Regions from separate parts of the Brevibacillus sp. Leaf182 genome, predicted to be linked through region 2. Evidence: riboswitches for the same ligand, from Rfam matches in the RefSeq annotation. Region 2 holds a riboswitch; each other region holds the start of a gene.
The links. Region 2 has a riboswitch for S-adenosylmethionine ahead of ASG16_RS22250 (homoserine dehydrogenase family protein). Riboswitches for the same ligand answer to the same signal wherever they lie in the genome.
Positions count from the first base shown of each region.

Region 1: another riboswitch for S-adenosylmethionine. It lies ahead of ASG16_RS21640 (aminotransferase class I/II-fold pyridoxal phosphate-dependent enzyme); the one in region 2 lies ahead of ASG16_RS22250 (homoserine dehydrogenase family protein).
Region 3: another riboswitch for S-adenosylmethionine. It lies ahead of ASG16_RS02465 (homocysteine synthase); the one in region 2 lies ahead of ASG16_RS22250 (homoserine dehydrogenase family protein).
Region 4: another riboswitch for S-adenosylmethionine. It lies ahead of ASG16_RS27460 (ABC transporter permease); the one in region 2 lies ahead of ASG16_RS22250 (homoserine dehydrogenase family protein).

Region 1 covers NZ_LMPN02000031.1:39,559-43,769, reverse strand. The annotation lists gene ASG16_RS21650 (YhcN/YlaJ family sporulation lipoprotein) at 1-315, shown strand, start outside; gene ASG16_RS21645 (trans-sulfuration enzyme family protein) at 340-1,527, opposite strand; gene ASG16_RS21640 (aminotransferase class I/II-fold pyridoxal phosphate-dependent enzyme) at 1,524-2,687, opposite strand; SAM riboswitch class I at 2,782-2,901, opposite strand; gene ASG16_RS21635 (pyridoxamine 5'-phosphate oxidase family protein) at 2,976-3,434, opposite strand; gene ASG16_RS21630 (DUF5665 domain-containing protein) at 3,573-3,914, shown strand; gene ASG16_RS21625 (hypothetical protein) at 3,924-4,211, opposite strand, start outside.
Region 2 covers NZ_LMPN02000031.1:166,215-170,425, forward strand. The annotation lists gene ASG16_RS22235 (cyclase family protein) at 1-204, shown strand, start outside; gene ASG16_RS22240 (DinB family protein) at 330-845, shown strand; gene ASG16_RS22245 (methylated-DNA--[protein]-cysteine S-methyltransferase) at 853-1,344, shown strand; cobalamin riboswitch at 1,378-1,582, shown strand; gene ASG16_RS31565 (hypothetical protein) at 1,742-1,876, shown strand; SAM riboswitch class I at 1,971-2,077, shown strand; SAM riboswitch class I at 2,144-2,255, shown strand; gene ASG16_RS22250 (homoserine dehydrogenase family protein) at 2,342-3,607, shown strand; gene ASG16_RS22255 (CapA family protein) at 3,667-4,211, opposite strand, start outside.
Region 3 covers NZ_LMPN02000014.1:77,963-82,173, reverse strand. The annotation lists gene ASG16_RS02475 (MFS transporter) at 1-181, opposite strand, end outside; gene ASG16_RS02470 (ArsR/SmtB family transcription factor) at 178-1,227, opposite strand; gene ASG16_RS02465 (homocysteine synthase) at 1,381-2,685, opposite strand; SAM riboswitch class I at 2,777-2,883, opposite strand; gene ASG16_RS02460 (rhodanese-like domain-containing protein) at 3,196-3,507, shown strand; gene ASG16_RS02455 (SCO family protein) at 3,590-4,211, shown strand, end outside.
Region 4 covers NZ_LMPN02000036.1:238,640-242,850, reverse strand. The annotation lists gene ASG16_RS27470 (ABC transporter ATP-binding protein) at 1-760, opposite strand, end outside; gene ASG16_RS27465 (ABC transporter permease) at 774-1,721, opposite strand; gene ASG16_RS27460 (ABC transporter permease) at 1,726-2,658, opposite strand; SAM riboswitch class I at 2,768-2,872, opposite strand; gene ASG16_RS27455 (sulfite exporter TauE/SafE family protein) at 2,995-3,786, opposite strand; gene ASG16_RS27450 (MBL fold metallo-hydrolase) at 3,818-4,211, opposite strand, start outside.

The sequences.
Region 1 (4,211 bases), 130 kb from region 2:
CGCCCAGAAGTCGGCGTCATTAAGTATACGGTTGCGGAAGCACTGAAAGAAGACCCTCAAGGAGCGAACGCTGTCGTAACGGCAGACCCTGCTATCGTACAGCGGTTACGTGAAATGAGAGATGATATTCGTCGCGGCCATCCTGTTGCTGGAATCACGGAAGAGTTGGCAGATATCGTAGGTCGGATCATTCCCCAACTGCCGCGCAGTGTGCAGCCTCGCGAAGAAACCCCTTCTCAAGTAAAAGAAAAACGCATGCACAAAGAGCCGCAAGGACAAAACAAGATCAACGCAAATCGTACAGGAACACCTTAACAGAAAAGAGGTATCCCCCCGGATTTAAGCCCGGGAGAATACCTCTTTTTCTTTATAGACTGGTGTTTCAGATGGTAAATGATCCAAAGCTTGCTTCAAATCTGCCACTAAATCATCGAAATCCTCTAAACCGGCTGACAACCTGATCAAACCATCTGTGATTCCCCTTGCTGCTCTTTCCTCAGCAGGCATCGCTGCATGTGACATCGTAGCTGGGTACGAGAGAATCGTTTCGACTGCCCCGAGGCTGACAGCCACAATCGGCAATTTTACGCGATCAAACAACGCTTTTGCTCGCTCGCGGTTCCCTACATCAAAAGAAAGAACAGCCCCATGACCCGTCGCTTGTTGTGTTTGAATCAAATGACCGGGATGATCCGCCAGTCCTGTATAGTAGACTCCGCTTACTTGTGGATGCGAAGATAACCAGTCAGCCAAGCTTGCGGCTGTTTTCGTGCTCACATCCAATCGGGCTTTCAATGTTTTGAGCCCACGCATCACGAGCCAGCAATCCTGCACACCCAGAATCGCTCCCATGCCATTCTGGATAAAGTAGAGCTGCTCCCCCAACGCAGCCTCTCTGGTTACAGCCAGACCTGCCACGACGTCGCTATGCCCTCCGATAAACTTCGTTGCACTATGAATGACCACATCCGCGCCAAGCTCTAATGGCCGCTGGTAATACGGGGTAAGAAACGTATTATCGACTATGACGAGCAAGTTGTGCTCCTTTGCGATACGAGAAACTGCTGCAATGTCTGTCACCTTTAAGGTGGGATTGGAGGGACTCTCCAGGTATACCCCTTTCGTCGCCGGTGTAATGGCCGCACGAACGGCTTCTGTATCTGTTGCATCCACGAACGTAACGGAGATGCCCATTCTCGACAATACCTTTGTCAAAAACCGAAACGTGCCACCGTATACATCTTCCGCCACTACAACATGGTCTCCAGCTGAAAACAACATGAACACGCTGGAAATGGCAGCCATGCCAGATGAGAACGCGAAACCGCGTGCGCCTCCCTCCAGAGACGCAATGGCTTCCTCCAAAGCCTGCCTGGTCGGATTGCCTGATCTGGCATAATCAAATGTACCTGGCTGATCGATATCAGCCTGATGAAACGTGGAAGCCTGATAAATCGGAACCGACGACGCACCTGTGAACGGGTCAATGCAAGTTGAACCGTGGAGGAGCTTGGTTGCAAAATTCATCGTACACTCCCCCCTACGACCAAACTAGCATTCAATGCCTGAAACAAATCGGCTACGACATCATCTGGATGCTCGATGCCAACCGACAGTCGCAACAATCGATCACAAACACCGACATGCTCTCGTACTTCTTGCGGGATATCGGCGTGAGTCTGCGTCGCCGGATACGTACACAATGACTCGACGCCACCCAGACTTTCGGCAAAGGACACAATTTGCAGATTTTGCAAAAACAATCCCACCTGCTCTGCATCACGTACACGGAACGATACCATCCCACTATGCCCAGTCGCTTGATTCACCTGGATCTCATGCCCCGGATGCTCGGGCAGACCTGGATAAAACACCTCCGCAACTGCTGGATGCTCACGCAGCTTTTCCGCTACAATCAAGGCATTGGATTGATGGCGCTCCATCCGCAATGCCAATGTTTTCATCCCGCGAACGAGCAGCCAACAATCTTGTGGTCCGAGCACTGCACCGATTGAATTGTGCAAAAACCGGATTTTTTCCGACAACTCTCCCCCCTTTGTGACGATGAGTCCAGCCAGCACATCATTATGTCCTGCCAAATACTTGGTCGCACTATGTAAGACGATATCTGCACCAAGCTCTAGTGGGCGTTGACAATACGGGGTTAAGAATGTGTTGTCTACAATCGTGAGGAGCCCGTGCTGCTTCGCCAATTGCGTTACTGCTCGAATATCGGTAATCTGCATGAGCGGATTGGTTGGTGTCTCAACGAAGATGGCCTTTGTATTTGGAAGAATCGCATTTTTGAGTGCACCTATGTCACGCAAATCCACGTATGAAAACGTCAGACCGTAGCGAGAGAGCACTTGCTCGAACAATCGATAGGTTCCCCCGTACAGATCGAGTGAAACGATCAGATGATCCCCTTGGGAAAACAAGCCCATGACAGTATGAACAGCAGCCATTCCTGAGGCGCAAGCGAATCCTGCATCCCCTGATTCCGCTTCAGCGATGGTCTCCTCCAATATGGTGCGAGTAGGATTAGCTGTGCGTGTATAATCATATCCAGTGCTCTGGCCCAAGGCAGGATGGCGATAAGCCGTTGCATAGTAAACAGGAAAGCTCACCGCCCCTGTTTTTTCGTCTCTGCCTACTCCCGCCTGAATCAACTTTGTTTCCAATTTCATGTCTGTTTCTCTCCCTCCAATAGTGTACGAGGGCATCAAAAAAGCCCTCTTTCCTCTGAAAGAAGGCTTTGTTTACGTCGCCGTAAGCAAATCCTTCTCATCTTTCAGAGTTTGATAACTCTGCAGGAATTAGCACCATTATCTCCCTGTTAATATACAGGTGATTGGTTGCCGGGCATCATCGGGCCAGTCCCTCCGCCGCTCTGGATAAGAAGATTGCTATTCAATTCGATTGAACCTAATACTAAAGGATCGGCAGGATTCTTGTCAACAATTTATTTCCACCCGTTAATTTGCATCTTTCAAGGCGGTCATAACTTGATTGTCCAGCTTCGCTGCCGCGTTTTTGTCATACGTCTTTTCATATTGTGGTTCTACGGAAATACGGGAACCATAAAACATAATATCACGAACGGCCTCAATTTTGATTTCTGCCATGGCCAGCTTGAGCGGAACACCTTCCAGTCGGTCTGTTTTGACGGTGGCACGACCATTAATGGCAAAAGATGAGCCGGCACCGATCAAATGCAGGACAACTTGCGGTTCCTTCGCAATATTAGCCAAAATACGTGAGCGATTATCCACGGCAAAACGAATCGTATCGGCGCTGACAGCATACGTCCAGGACAAGGAGCTGAGCGATGGTGCCCCTGACTCATGATCTACTGTGCCCAAGGTAACAAAACGCTCCTTTTGCAAGAGCTGGAATAAATCTTCGGAAAGAGATTGGGAAACAGTTTCAGCCATTTCAAAGCCTCCTAACAAACGTTTTGTACGTTCATTTTACCCTTCGCATAGCGGATAGGCAAACGTTTCCTCTCCACCTTGATTCTGGTTGTCTTTTTCCCTAGACTGGTAGGTAACGATACCGAATGATGGAAGGGGATGGACAGCTTGTCGCCTACAGACCGCCTCATGCAGCAAATTGACCAAGTTCTTGAAGAGCTTCAGGAAGTTCGGAAGGTAAATGAGCGGATGCATAAAATTGCAATGTTCCTGGAAGATATTCGACTAGCAGACGTGATCCAAAATTACACAGCCCCGCGCAAGCTGCTCTGGATCAATTTCCTCGCAGGTCTTGCCCGGGGTCTGGGATTGACGATTGGTACTGCTATCGTTTTGGCTTTCCTCGGCTCCCTCTTGACGCAATTTCTTTCAATCCCCATTCTCGGGGATTACATCAGACAATTGGTGGAGTACGTCGAGACTTACAAGCAGCGACCTTAACGCTAGAGACTAGTCTCTGTCGTCGTCATGATCTTCGTCGTCGTCATCGTCCTGATCATTATCGTCATCATGATGTTTGTCGTGCTTTTTCCAATAGCCATACGCGTTGCCGTTGGGATGCTTATCTTTCTGCTTCCCTTTTTCTTTTTTCTTTTTGTCATCATCGTCGTCTTCATCCTCGTCTGTTGGCTTCACAGGCTCGACAATGACTTTTGTGCTTAATGCAACGTCAGCTTTCTTAACCAGCTTATCGTCTTCATACAATGCGAATTGAATCGATTTGGCGCTAAAGGAACG
Region 2 (4,211 bases):
GATGCACTTGGAATCGAACGCGCCCAGGAAGGACACCCCACACATAAAAAGCTGTTTGCAGCGGGAGTCATTGTCGTGGAAGGATTGCGGCTAGCAGAGGTCCCGCCAGGCGAGTATTTTCTGGTAGCTGCACCACTCAAGCTGATCGGCACGGATGCAGCCCCGGCAAGGGTTCTACTGTTTGAAGGCTTACATAGCGTATAATGGTGAAGCTCACCCGCCTGTGAGGATTAGGCGGGTTCGTTCGTATTGGACAAGAAATGCTTGGCTGAGGATGCATAGTGGTATAATTTGTCTATCCAAACTGAATGAAGAGGAGTGGGAAATACATGCTCAAACGACCAGAGCAGGATGAATACGCTGCATATTTTGATTATTATATTGGACTTGTACCGGAGGGGGATCTGCAAACGATCCTCACACAACAAGGAGAGAGGCAAGTCGCGTTATTTTCGTCACTAGCGCCTGAGCAAATTGATTATCGGTATGCGCCAGGCAAATGGACGGTAAAAGAGGTTTTGGGTCATCTCATCGATGCAGAACGCATCATGAGCTATCGCTTGCTGAGAATCGCGAGAGGAGATCAGACACCCCTCGCTGGTTTTGATGAGAATGCTTTTGTCGAACACGGGTGTTTTCAGCGAAGAGACCTCTCTGATTTAGTGGAAGAGTATAAGGCCGTTCGGGCTTCCACCATCGCGCAGGTTCGCGGAATCTCTCCAGAAGCGTGGTTGCGTACAGGCCTTGCCAACGGAAACAAGCTATCTGCAAGGACGTTGGCCTATGTGATTGCTGGACATGAAGCTCACCACAGAACCATTTTGAAAGATCGGTATCTAGGGTAGGTCTTGTATGGAGAGATTACAGACAATTGATTATGTTTCGCCACTCGGCATCTTGGAAATCAGTGGGACAGAAGACGGGGTATGTTCGATCATGTTCACAGATCGGGACGAACCCATTTTGCGTGAACAAGAAGACAAATGTCTAGAGCCTCTCCTCGTTTGTCGGCAACAGTTGGACGAATATTTTTCCGGCGAGAGACAGTCCTTTTCTGTTCCCCTGTGTATGAAAGGGACAGACTTTCAGAAAACAGTCTGGCACACATTGACCACCCTTCCCTATGCGCACAAGATTACGTACACGGAGCTAGCCGCGTTGATTGGGAAGGAAAATGCGGTGAGGGCTGTCGGGAATGCCAACGGAAAAAATCGGCTGAACATCATCGTACCCTGTCACAGAATTATAGGAGCAAACGGGAGTTTAACAGGCTATTCGGGTGGCTTGTGGCGAAAGGAATGGCTACTGGCCCACGAGCAATGTTCGCAAAACAAGGAAAAATAAGGTAGAATCTGAGAATAGTAGTGAGAAAAGACAATTTCATAGATGGAAACAGGTTCCTTAGGGCGTACCAATTCGCCAAAAGGATAATAGGGAAGCTCGGTGCAATTCCGACACGGTCCCGCCACTGTAAGAGGAGAGTCAGCGTCCAACGAGCCACTGGTCTATCAAAATAGACGGGGAAGGCGACGCTAGACGATGAACCCATAGTCAGGAGACCTGCCTGTTTCGACGACACTGATAGACCTACGGGAGATAGGGAGGTGTTAGAGATGGCTTGCAAAAAACAGCGAGTGGACAAGTGCGTCCCTCCTTTTCTGGCATTTTCTAACGATCGTCACGGTCGAACGGAAAATGCTCTTTTTATTTTGGGCAGGATAAAAGAAAAGGAGGGCGTGCGATGATGCAACTTATGATTTGCCAATGGTGCGGATATGTCGAGGAACAAGAGCTGCCTGAGGAATGCCAGGAGGGCGTGTTTCATTGCACTTGCTGCAGTATGGAAGAGGTAGAAAGTCTGTTCACCCACAATTGAAAGTCTGGCCAAATCAGCTTGCAATCAGAAAAGAAAGAATTTTGTTGACGCTTGCCTTGGAATTTCTTAGAATAAAGCTCAACAGCATAAATGGTTCTTATCCAGAGAGGTGGAGGGTCTGGCCCGATGAAGCCCAGCAACCGTTGCATATTGCGACAAGGTGCCAATTCCTGCGAGACGTTTCGTCTCGATAGATAAGAAGCGGGTTACTCCATTAGTAGATGAACCTTCTTCTTAGCGAAGAAGGTTTTTTTCAATTTCATATTTTCTTTATCCAGAGAGGTGGAGGGACTGGCCCGATGAAGCCCGGCAACCGTCACGCATATTTTGTGACAAGGTGCCAATTCCTGCAGGACATATACGTCCTGGTAGATAAGGAGGAGGAGCAGTAGCTGCTAACAAGCCTTCTTCTTATCGAAGATGGCTTTTCTTTTTATCTAAAATTCGGGGTATGGGGTGGTCAGGATGAGTGCAGAAGTGGTACGCGTGGGATTATTGGGATTGGGGACAGTGGGTGGAGGCGTAATCAAAACAATCCGTTCGCAACAGGAGAAGCTGGCTTCTCGTCTGGGTAAACGAATTGAGATCGTCAAGGCATTGGTGCGTGACTCGGAAAAAGAGCGGGCGGTTCCTATCGACCCGACTTTACTGACAACAGACTTTGAGGATGTATTGAACAGCGATGTGGATATCGTGGTGGAGGTCATGGGCGGTGTAGAACCTACCTATGACTACGTCCGTGCTTTCATCGAAAAGGGATGCCATGTAGTAACTGCCAACAAAGAACTTCTGGCGAAAAAAGGAACAGAGCTAGTCGATTTGGCCAATCAGCATCAAGTGCATCTTGCCTATGAAGCGAGTGTGGCAGGGGGCATCCCGATCTTGAGCGTGCTCCGGCAGTTCCTGCGCACGAACGATATTCAAGGTGTTCGCGGTATTCTCAACGGAACAACGAACTTCATTTTGACGAAAATGGAGGCAGAGCAGCTCTCTTACCAGGAGGTGCTCAAGCAAGCGCAGGAGCTGGGCTATGCGGAAGCAGACCCTCGTTCGGATGTAGAAGGCTTTGATGCCATGTACAAGTTGTATATCTTGGCACAGCTTGTTTACGGAGAATCACTGCCTTTAGCAGATGTTGTTCGCAAAGGAATTGCAGATTTGTCAGCAGGTCACATTCGGATTGCGAGCGAGCTGGGATACCGGATCAAGCTGATCGCGCAGGCCTATCAAGCTGAGAAAGGAATTCGCCTATCTGTTGAACCAACCATGCTTCCGCTGAGCCATCCGTTGGCGCAAATCCACGACGCGTTTAATGCTGTACAGCTATCCGGCAACATCGTGGGAGACTTGTTGTTTACAGGAAGAGGGGCAGGAGAGCTCCCTACAGCGAGTGCTGTCGTCGAGGATTTGGCCTATTTATTGACACAGCCATTCACACCGCATCCTACCTGGAAAGAAAAAACGGCTGCCAAAGCTGGTGTCACGGTGGACTCGGAAGAACACGTCCTGTGTTATATGGAGGGCTCATGTCATACTGCTACGCCAGACCGTGTCTTGCATTTCCTTCAGCAGGCAGGAGTCAACGTGCATAAACTAAAGGTCCAATTCGACTTGGGAGGCGTCTTGCGCGCAGGTTTGATCGTGACAGGAATCAGTGAAGAGCACGAGTCCCTATTGAAAAATGATTTTGGCTTAGAAGTGCGCTGCTTCCCGATTATCGAATCTGCGTAAGAAAAAGGAATCACAAGAAGAGCCGTATTTCTGGTTAGCTAGAAACACGGCTTCTTTTGTCAGGGGGCAGTCTCCACCGCTTTTGCACGCGGCTGTACACGCCCGTCGCTTTGGATGTCAACACTCACAGAAATGGATTCAATCCGTTTTAGCAGGGCAGCGCCGTTGCTTTCATTCATGGGTACAGCTTGTCCCAATTCTGCGTGAAACGGAAGCATCGTCAGCTCACAATCACCACTTTTCGTACAGCTTGCTTGCAGAACCATCGTTTCCCAAGTCTTGGGTTCGTTTGATCGTGTGAAAATGAAATTGCCGAGACTGTACGCAATCCATTTGTCGTTGTATCGTTCAAAGCCTTGAAGGACATGAGGATGACCGCCAACAATCAAATCTGCACCAGCATCGATGTAGGCACGAGACAACTCTTTTTGATGATCGACAGGATAATCGGAGCGTTCCTTGCCCCAGTGTGCAATCACCACGACGAGATCTGCTTGGTTGTTCGCATCTTGGATCGCTTTCACTGCTAGCGTAGGATCATAGGAAGCGGCCATACCTGCCTGGGAATTCCCTGCATACCAGCTCGTTTCGGGAATGACCCTGC
Region 3 (4,211 bases), on a different contig from region 2:
GCAAGAAATACAGCAGCCACATCTGTCCGACCGCACCTTGTGAGCCTGTTGCCTGATAGATTAACCAGCTATTGGCGAGGGTACCGAGTGAGGCGCCGAGTTCTGAAATGAGCTGACCGAAAAGAATCCAACGATAAGAACGCTGCTGCCAGACAGAGGCTTGGACCGCGGTTTGGTTCATGGGGTGCTCCTGTCTAGGAATTCATCCCACATCAGGGGAAGCTTGTCCAGGGTATGACGGCGGAGTCTGTAACGGGAGCCTGCTGTTTCAACGAGATGGGCAGACCGCAGCATGGACAGGTGATGGTGCACTGTCGATTTCGCCATGGAGAGTTGATCTGTTATCTCTTGCAGGCTCAGGTCCTTTTCCGCCAGCATTTTGACCATGCGCAGTCTGTGCTCATCTCCGAGTGCTTTTAAGGCTTGCACCAGTGAAGGTGGTGGCTGATTAGGATCTACAGCATCATGCAAATTTTCGTCGGCAACAGGGTAATAAAAAATTTTCGTCCCGACAGCATCGGCCTGTACGGTCCACGGGCGATAAATCGCTTGTGGAATCAGCAATACGCGTGTCACCGCAGGTTCTGGGAGGTAGCTCGATCCCGTCGCATACTCCACCAAGGCTTCCGGGTTGAGCTTTCCTAGTTTGCTTTGCTTTTGCGACCAATCCCGTTCTAGCATACGAACGATCTCTTCCTCACGCGGCTTGATATGCGTGGTATACCAGCCTTCCATCAATCGGAGAATATGACTCCGCAGCTCTTCTGCATCAACGGAAGTAATATGTCCGATATACGATTCAAAAAAGAGATGCGCACGACAAGCTTCCTGTAAAGCGGCGCATTCCTCCTTGTTTCCTTGTGCAGCCTTTCGCCGTGCTTCCTGCATATTTTCACCTAGATAAGGGAGGGCCTCGTATCGGAGCTGTTCTGTTGAGAGCTCTCTGACGTACGAGAGAAAGGAATCCAGATCAGCGAAAGGGCAAAGATCGAGCAGTTGCAAAAGTGTCTTCCATGTGTTGTGTTCCTTCGCATAGTCGACCTCTTGCTGTACAGAGGGTGATAGCTCGTCCAACAGTTGACGCCAGTAGGCAGGAGGGTGTTCCATCGTGTGATGCAATTGATCGTAGGTAGCGGCAGCGATTCCCAAGGCAGCTTCGAATAAAGGAGAATACGAGAGCTCAACCCGATAGGTCGTTCGTTCACTGCCAATGTTCAAAATCTTCATGTGATCATCCTTCCAAAATTTGTACATGATTATGTATTTTATAAATAACGAATGTGAAATTCAACATTTTTCGAATGGAAGTAGAAAAGGAAAAGAAGAATCACAAATCTCTATCCAAAGAGATCATGATTCTTCTTTCTTCAAAAAGTATGGTTAACCTACCGTAGATAATTGAAACGCACGCTGTAGTGCTTGCTCCAGATCAGAGAGGATATCGTCGATCGATTCTGTGCCGACTGAGAGGCGAATAAGTCCCGGGGTCACTCCGGCTGCTACCTGCTCTTCTTCTGTCATCTGCTGATGTGTTGTGCTGGCTGGATGAATGATGAGTGACTTGGAGTCCCCGACATTTGCGAGATGGGAGAACAGCTTCACTGATTCGATCAATGTTTTTCCTGCCTCAACGCCACCGCGAATTCCAAAGGTCAGGATCGCACCAGCACCTTTTGGTAAATACTTTTGTGCCAATTCATGCTGGGAGTCAGACTCCAGCCCCGGATAACTCACCCACTCCACGGCAGAGTGATTGGCGAGGAATTGGGCTACTGCCAAGGCGTTCTGGCTATGCCGCTCGATGCGCAGATGCAGGGTTTCTAATCCTTGCAGGAACAAGAAGGAATTGATTGGGGCGACAGCCGCTCCAATATCGCGCTGGAGCTGGACGCGTGCCTTGATAATATAGGCGAGTGGACCGACTGCCTCTGTATAGACAACACCATGGTAGCTTGGGTCTGGTGTAGTCAGACCTGGGAATTTTCCGTTGTTCCAGTCGAATTTTCCAGAGTCTACGATGATACCGCCTATTGCTGTTCCGTGTCCGCCGATGAATTTGGTAGTGGAGTGCACGACAATATCGGCCCCGTGCTCAAAAGGACGGCATAAAATTGGAGTCGCGAAGGTATTGTCCACGATCAAAGGAACACCATTTTCGTGGGCAATATGGGCGATGGCCTCGATATCAGCGACATCAATGCGCGGATTGCCGATCGTTTCGCAAAACACAGCTTTTGTCTTTTCATTGATATAGGCACGGAAATTTTCCGGATTGGATTGATCAGCAAAATGAACCTTGATACCGAGGCGGGGAAGCGTGTGGGCGAACAGATTGTAGGTACCGCCGTAGAGGCTGCTGGAAGCGACGATCTCGTCTCCTGCATGCGCAATATTTAAGATGGCGAATGTAATGGCAGCTTGCCCAGATGCAGTCGCGAGTGCACCAACTCCACCTTCGAGCAGGGCAACACGCTTCTCAAACACATCCTGGGTCGGATTCATGATACGTGTATAGATGTTCCCAAACTCTTTTAGGCCAAACAGATTGGCTGCATGCTCCGTATCGCGGAAAACATAGGAGGTCGTCTGATAGATCGGAACAGCACGTGAGCCTGTTACAGGGTCAACCTCCTGCCCACCGTGGACCGCAAGTGTTTCTGGCTTCCATTGTTGTTGATCGGACATGTCCATCTCTCCTTTTACTATGGGAAATCGGCTAATAAAAAAACGGAGCATTCTCCTGAGAAGAAGAAGGCTCCGATCATGCACGGGCTTGTGTTCATCTCTCAGAATCACTGGATTCTGCAGGAATTAGCACCATGCAGCTAGTCTGCTGGTTGCCGGGTTTCGTAGGGCCTGTCCCTCCACCGCTCTTGATGAGAAAAAGTTGTTGTCGTAATTGTATGAAAATAAAACCTTGATGTCAACGCATAATCGTAAGTTATCAGGGAGGTTTTTGTGTATATAGGGATGAAAGGTGTTCACTCATGCCATTAATTTGTAACGCTTTTGCCTCAAGCTGTTCACATCCCGTGTGGCTACTGCCGCAGTGAAATAGGAGATAATGGTAGAAAATAGGGAGCATGGATGGATAGTGAAGCCAAGTGCTCTTCGCGTTAGAAAAGTAAAAAAGCGTGTGATATCATGGAGGTGGTTACAACTGATCTGATCGTACATATAGGAGGATAAATAGCGATGAGCCATGGAGTAAAGGAAATTACACCACAAGAGCTGTTGGAAAAGCTGGAAGCCAAAGAGGAACTGCAAGTCATTGATGTACGTGAAGTCGATGAGTGGAATGCAGGTCACATTAAAGAGGCAAAGCTGATCCCACTCGGCTTTTTGCCGCACCGTATCGATGAGCTGGATAAGAACACTCCGATTGTGATGGTTTGCCGTAGTGGTGCCAGAAGCCATAATGCTACAGCGTATTTGAGTGAACAAGGATATGACGTGGCGAATATGGTTGGCGGCATGCTCGCATGGCCAGGTGAAGTGGAACAGTAAGAAGAGATAGAAACAGTGTGAAATGCCTCCCGAGTGTAATCAGGAGGCATCTCGCATGGGACAAGCAGGGAGGAAGCAACCCGTGAGTGAAGGAACACAATTGCAGCAGGAATCTGCGATAAAAAAACATTGGTTTCCTGTGTTAGCTGGTATTATCCTTTTGGCTATCGTCGGAGTATTTGGTTATAAGTACATGACAGAAGAGAAGATCGAAGTGTTGAAGCCCATCGCGGACTTCACCTTAGACAACAGTGACGGAACAACCTACACGTTTAATCAAAGTGCTGGCAAGGTACGGCTGGTCGAGTTTATGTTTACCAAGTGCCCGGATATTTGTCCGGCTACTACGTACAACATGGCCAAGCTGCAAGATCAGTTGAAGGAAAAGGGACTGTTCGGAGACAAAGTAGAGTTTATCTCTATCTCCTTTGACCCTGATAATGATACGCCGGAAGTCTTGCAGGAGTATGCAGCCAAGTTCAAGGCAGATCAGAGTGGCTGGAAGTTCCTGCGCGGGGACGCTCAGGCTGTAGAAAAAGTGACGAAGGACTTTGGTCTGATGGTCATGAAGCAGCCAGATGGATCTTATGCTCATACGGCTCGTATGTTCCTTGTTGATGGAGAGGGAAACATGCGCCGCGCGTACGGGATGGCAGCTGACATGGACATGGAAGTCATGATGAAAGAGATGGAACAGCTCGCTG
Region 4 (4,211 bases), on a different contig from region 2:
CTTGTGTATATGGGTGGCGCGGATTGTCAAAGATCTCTCCCACAGGGCCGCTCTCCACCACTACGCCTGCGTACATGACCGCTACATGATCGGCCACCTCTGCAACAACGCCCAGATCGTGGGTGATCAAAATGATCGACGTGTTTAACTGCTCCTGCAACTCCCTCATCAGACGAAGAATCTGTGCCTGAATGGTCACGTCGAGCGCTGTCGTCGGTTCGTCGGCGACAACCAACTGCGGTTGGCAAGCAAGCGCCATAGCGATTCCAACACGCTGCCGCATGCCTCCGCTTAGCTCGTGCGGATATTGTTCAAAACGCCTCGCCGCTTCCGGAATGCCCACTCTCTCTAGCAGTTTCAGTGTCTCTTCCTTTGCTTGCGACTTCGTCTGCTTTCGATGTTTGATCAGCCCTTCCGCAATCTGTAAACCGATTTTCATCGTGGGGTTCAGCGAAGTCATCGGGTCTTGGAAAATCATGCCGATCTGCGAGCCGCGAACCTGCTGCCATTCCAGCTTCGTCAGCCCAGTCAGTTCACGCCCGCGAAACCGAATGCTGCCACCTTTTACCTGACCGGATCGCGGCGGAATCATCCCCATCAATGCCCGAGCAGTCACACTTTTTCCGCATCCGCTTTCCCCGACAATCGCCAGCGTCTCTCCTTCCTTCACAGAAAAGGAAACCCCTCTTACTGCCTGCACCTCTCCACCGTACGTGCGAAAGGAGACGCGTAGCTGATCTACTTCCAACAATGGTTTCACGATGTACTCCTCCTCATTTCCTGATCCGCGGGTCCAGTGCGTCCTGCAAACCGTCCCCGAGTGCATTGCACGCGAACATGGTAAGCGAAATCATGAATCCCGGAAAAAACAGCCGCCACCACTGTCCGCTCAGCATAACCGCCAGCGCGTCGTTAGCCATGGTTCCCCAGCTAGCGGTTGGCGCCTGTACACCCAGCCCAAGAAAGCTGAGAAACGATTCGGCGAAAATCGCGTGCGGGATCGTAAAAGTCAGGTTGACGATGATGACGCCGATCGTATTCGGCAGCAGATGCTTCCTGATGATTTTGGCATGCGAGGTACCCAGCTTTTCTGCCGCCAGTACAAACTCCTGACGCTTGATCTGCATGATTTGCCCTCTGACCAGGCGCGCCATGCCGACCCAGCCGGTTAGTGAAAGGGCAATAATGATCGTTGTGAGACCAGGCTCCAGAACCACCATCAGCAGGATTACCACTAGCAGATACGGAATGCTGTATAGAATTTCAGCTAACCGCATCAGGATGTTGTCCACACGATCTCCCAGCTTGTTCCTCCCTGCCATGTAACCAGATATCCCGCCGATGATTACGCCGATCACTAGGTCAATGGCAGCTGCCGCCACACCAATAAACAAAGAGATTTGACCACCTACCCAGGTACGTGCCCACATGTCCCGACCCAAGTCATCCGTTCCAAACCAGTGCTCGCCCGACAGTGGCAGATTACCCTTCGTCAATGACTGTTCATGCGGGCTATGGGGTACGAGCATCGGTCCGATGATCGAGAGAGTCACCACTGCTGCGAGCAGGAAAAACCCGAGCATGGCCAGCTTGTTGTGGAATACTCGCTGCAATACCTCCTGCCAGTACCCTAGGCTGGGACGTTCGCGAATTCCTTCGGATAGTCGGTTTCGGTCTACTGGTCGAAACAGGGAGTCTAGCTGTGTTGCCTGATTGGCCATGTCGTTACTTCCCTCCACTCGTCAATCTGATGCGCGGGTCAATCACCCGATACAGCAGGTCGATGATGTACAAAGTAAAAATGAGCACAAAGCTGTAAAACACGGTCGTCCCCAAAATAACGGGGTAATCGCGGTTAAAAATGCTTTCCACGAAGTATTTGCCGAGCCCGGGAATGGCGAAAATCTTTTCCACCACAAAGGTTCCGGTCATCAGGTTGGCAAACAGTGGTCCGATAAAGGTAAGAACCGGCAGTATGGCATTGCGCATCCCGTGTCTAATGACAATGGAAAAGGTGCCAAGCCCTTTCGCCTCCGCCGTACTTATGTATTCCTGTTGCCAAACCTCAAGCATGCTGGCTCGTACGAAACGAGCGATAATGGCAAGCGGACCGATAGCGAGCGCAAGCGTTGGAAGAATCGAGTGTTCCCAGCTCCCCCACGCAGCAACAGGAAGAAGCTCCCATTTGACCGCCAAGTACTTAATCAACAGTGGCGCCAGAATAAAACTGGGGACAGAGATCCCGATGATGGCTGCAAACATAGATAAGAAATCCAGCGTTCGATTGTGATAGAGTGCCGCTACGATTCCGAGTGTGATTCCACCTGCCAGCGCGACAATAAACGACTGGAGTCCCAGAACAGCCGAGGCGGGAAATCCCTCTGCAATCAACGTGTTCACATCCCTCGTCTTGGACTGGATAGATGGCCCCAAGTCAAACTGTAGTAAACCTTTCAGATAGAGCAGGTACTGTACCGTGATTGGCTGATCCAGGTTGTACTCCGCCCGCATGTTCTTTACCACTTCTTCTGGAAGCATTTTGGCGTCAGACGCGAACGGGTCACCCGGAATCAGGTGCATGGTCACAAACGTCACCGTGACAATAATCCACAGCGTAACGATCATAAGAAAGCCACGCTTGACCGCATAATGAAGCACATTGTTTCCTCCTTTGTATAATAGTAAGTAAATAGATGTGAATACTACGAATTATAAATACAGAAAACCCCTCTCCGAAAAGAAGAGGGGTAATTGCACGGTTCCCACCTTCTCATCTCGCAGAATTACTCCGCAGGAATTAGCACCGTAAGGTCAATTAGACCAAGGTTGCCGGGTTTCATCGGGCCAGTCCCTCCACCACTCTCGATAAGAATGTTCTATGAAATTTTGTTTCATCGTAAAATTCTTTTTTATCTTATCATTTTACTCGGATATGTCAATGCTGTTCAATGACAATTGATTTTTCTTTATTTTATTTATGAAAAAAGTAAATCTTCACACACGTTTGAATAGGAGGATGTCAGCCCAAATCTTAATCGTGGTGGCTAGGATCAACAAGGCAAGAATGGTTTGGAGAATCCGTGTGTCCAAACGTTTGCTGACCATCGTACCCAGTGGCGCTGCCATGATACTGGCGATTACCATGATCACGGATGGCCACAGCAATATGTCCCCCGCCATCCCTTTCCCTACCGTCGAACCGATGGAAGAAAGAAAGGTAATGGCAAGAGATGAAGCTATTGTAACCCTTGTCGGGATCTTAAGGATGATCAACATGATGGGAACCAAAATAAAAGCGCCAGCAGCTCCGACAATTCCTGAGGCGCCTCCGACAATCAAAGCGGATAATACGGCTGTAGGTTTATGAAAGAGAACCTCTGTCTGTTCTCGCTCGTCCACTCGCTTTTTTGGCAGGAACATCAAGATTACAGCAAGGGTAGCCAGGATGGCGTAAACGATATTGATGGCTTCTGCCGAAAGATATTTTCCTCCATATCCCCCAAGCAAGCTCCCGACAATAATTGAACTTCCCATATACAGTACGAGTTGGTAATGAATAAGCTTATCTTTGCGCAGAGTCCAAACAGCAGCTAGGGTGGCAAAAAATACTTGGACTGCACTTATTCCGGATACCTCGTGAGCTGTGTAAGCAACGAATCCAAAGGCGGGCGGAATGTACAGAAGCATCGGATACTTGATGATGGAGCCCCCGATTCCGACGAGACCAGAGATAAATGATCCCGCGAAACCGATAACAAACAGTGTGATCACAAGGTCGATAGTCATACGCTCACCCTTTGCAACACCTCACTTCGTTTTATCCTCGTTCTACAACTGCCAAGCCATCTATTTGCCATCTCAAGATTCCGCCGCTCAAATTCATGACATCCTTGAATCCATTTGCCTGAAGAATGCTTGCTCCAATAGCGGAACGAGCACCGGAACGGCACTGTACGAGAAGCGGCTTATCGTGAGGAATTTCCTCCAGCCGCATAGCGAGCGTACCGAGCATGATGTGCTGTGCATCTGGAATGTGTCCTTCCTTCCACTCAGAGAGATTACGTACATCTACTACGTGAACCTCTCCCTTTTTCACCTGTTCGGCAATCTCCAACGGTGTTACCTCTTTGATTGTCTCGAGTGCAGACACTTCGCCTTCCAGTAGCTTGCCGCTGTCGATAAAACCTGTGACATGATCAATCCCTACGGAA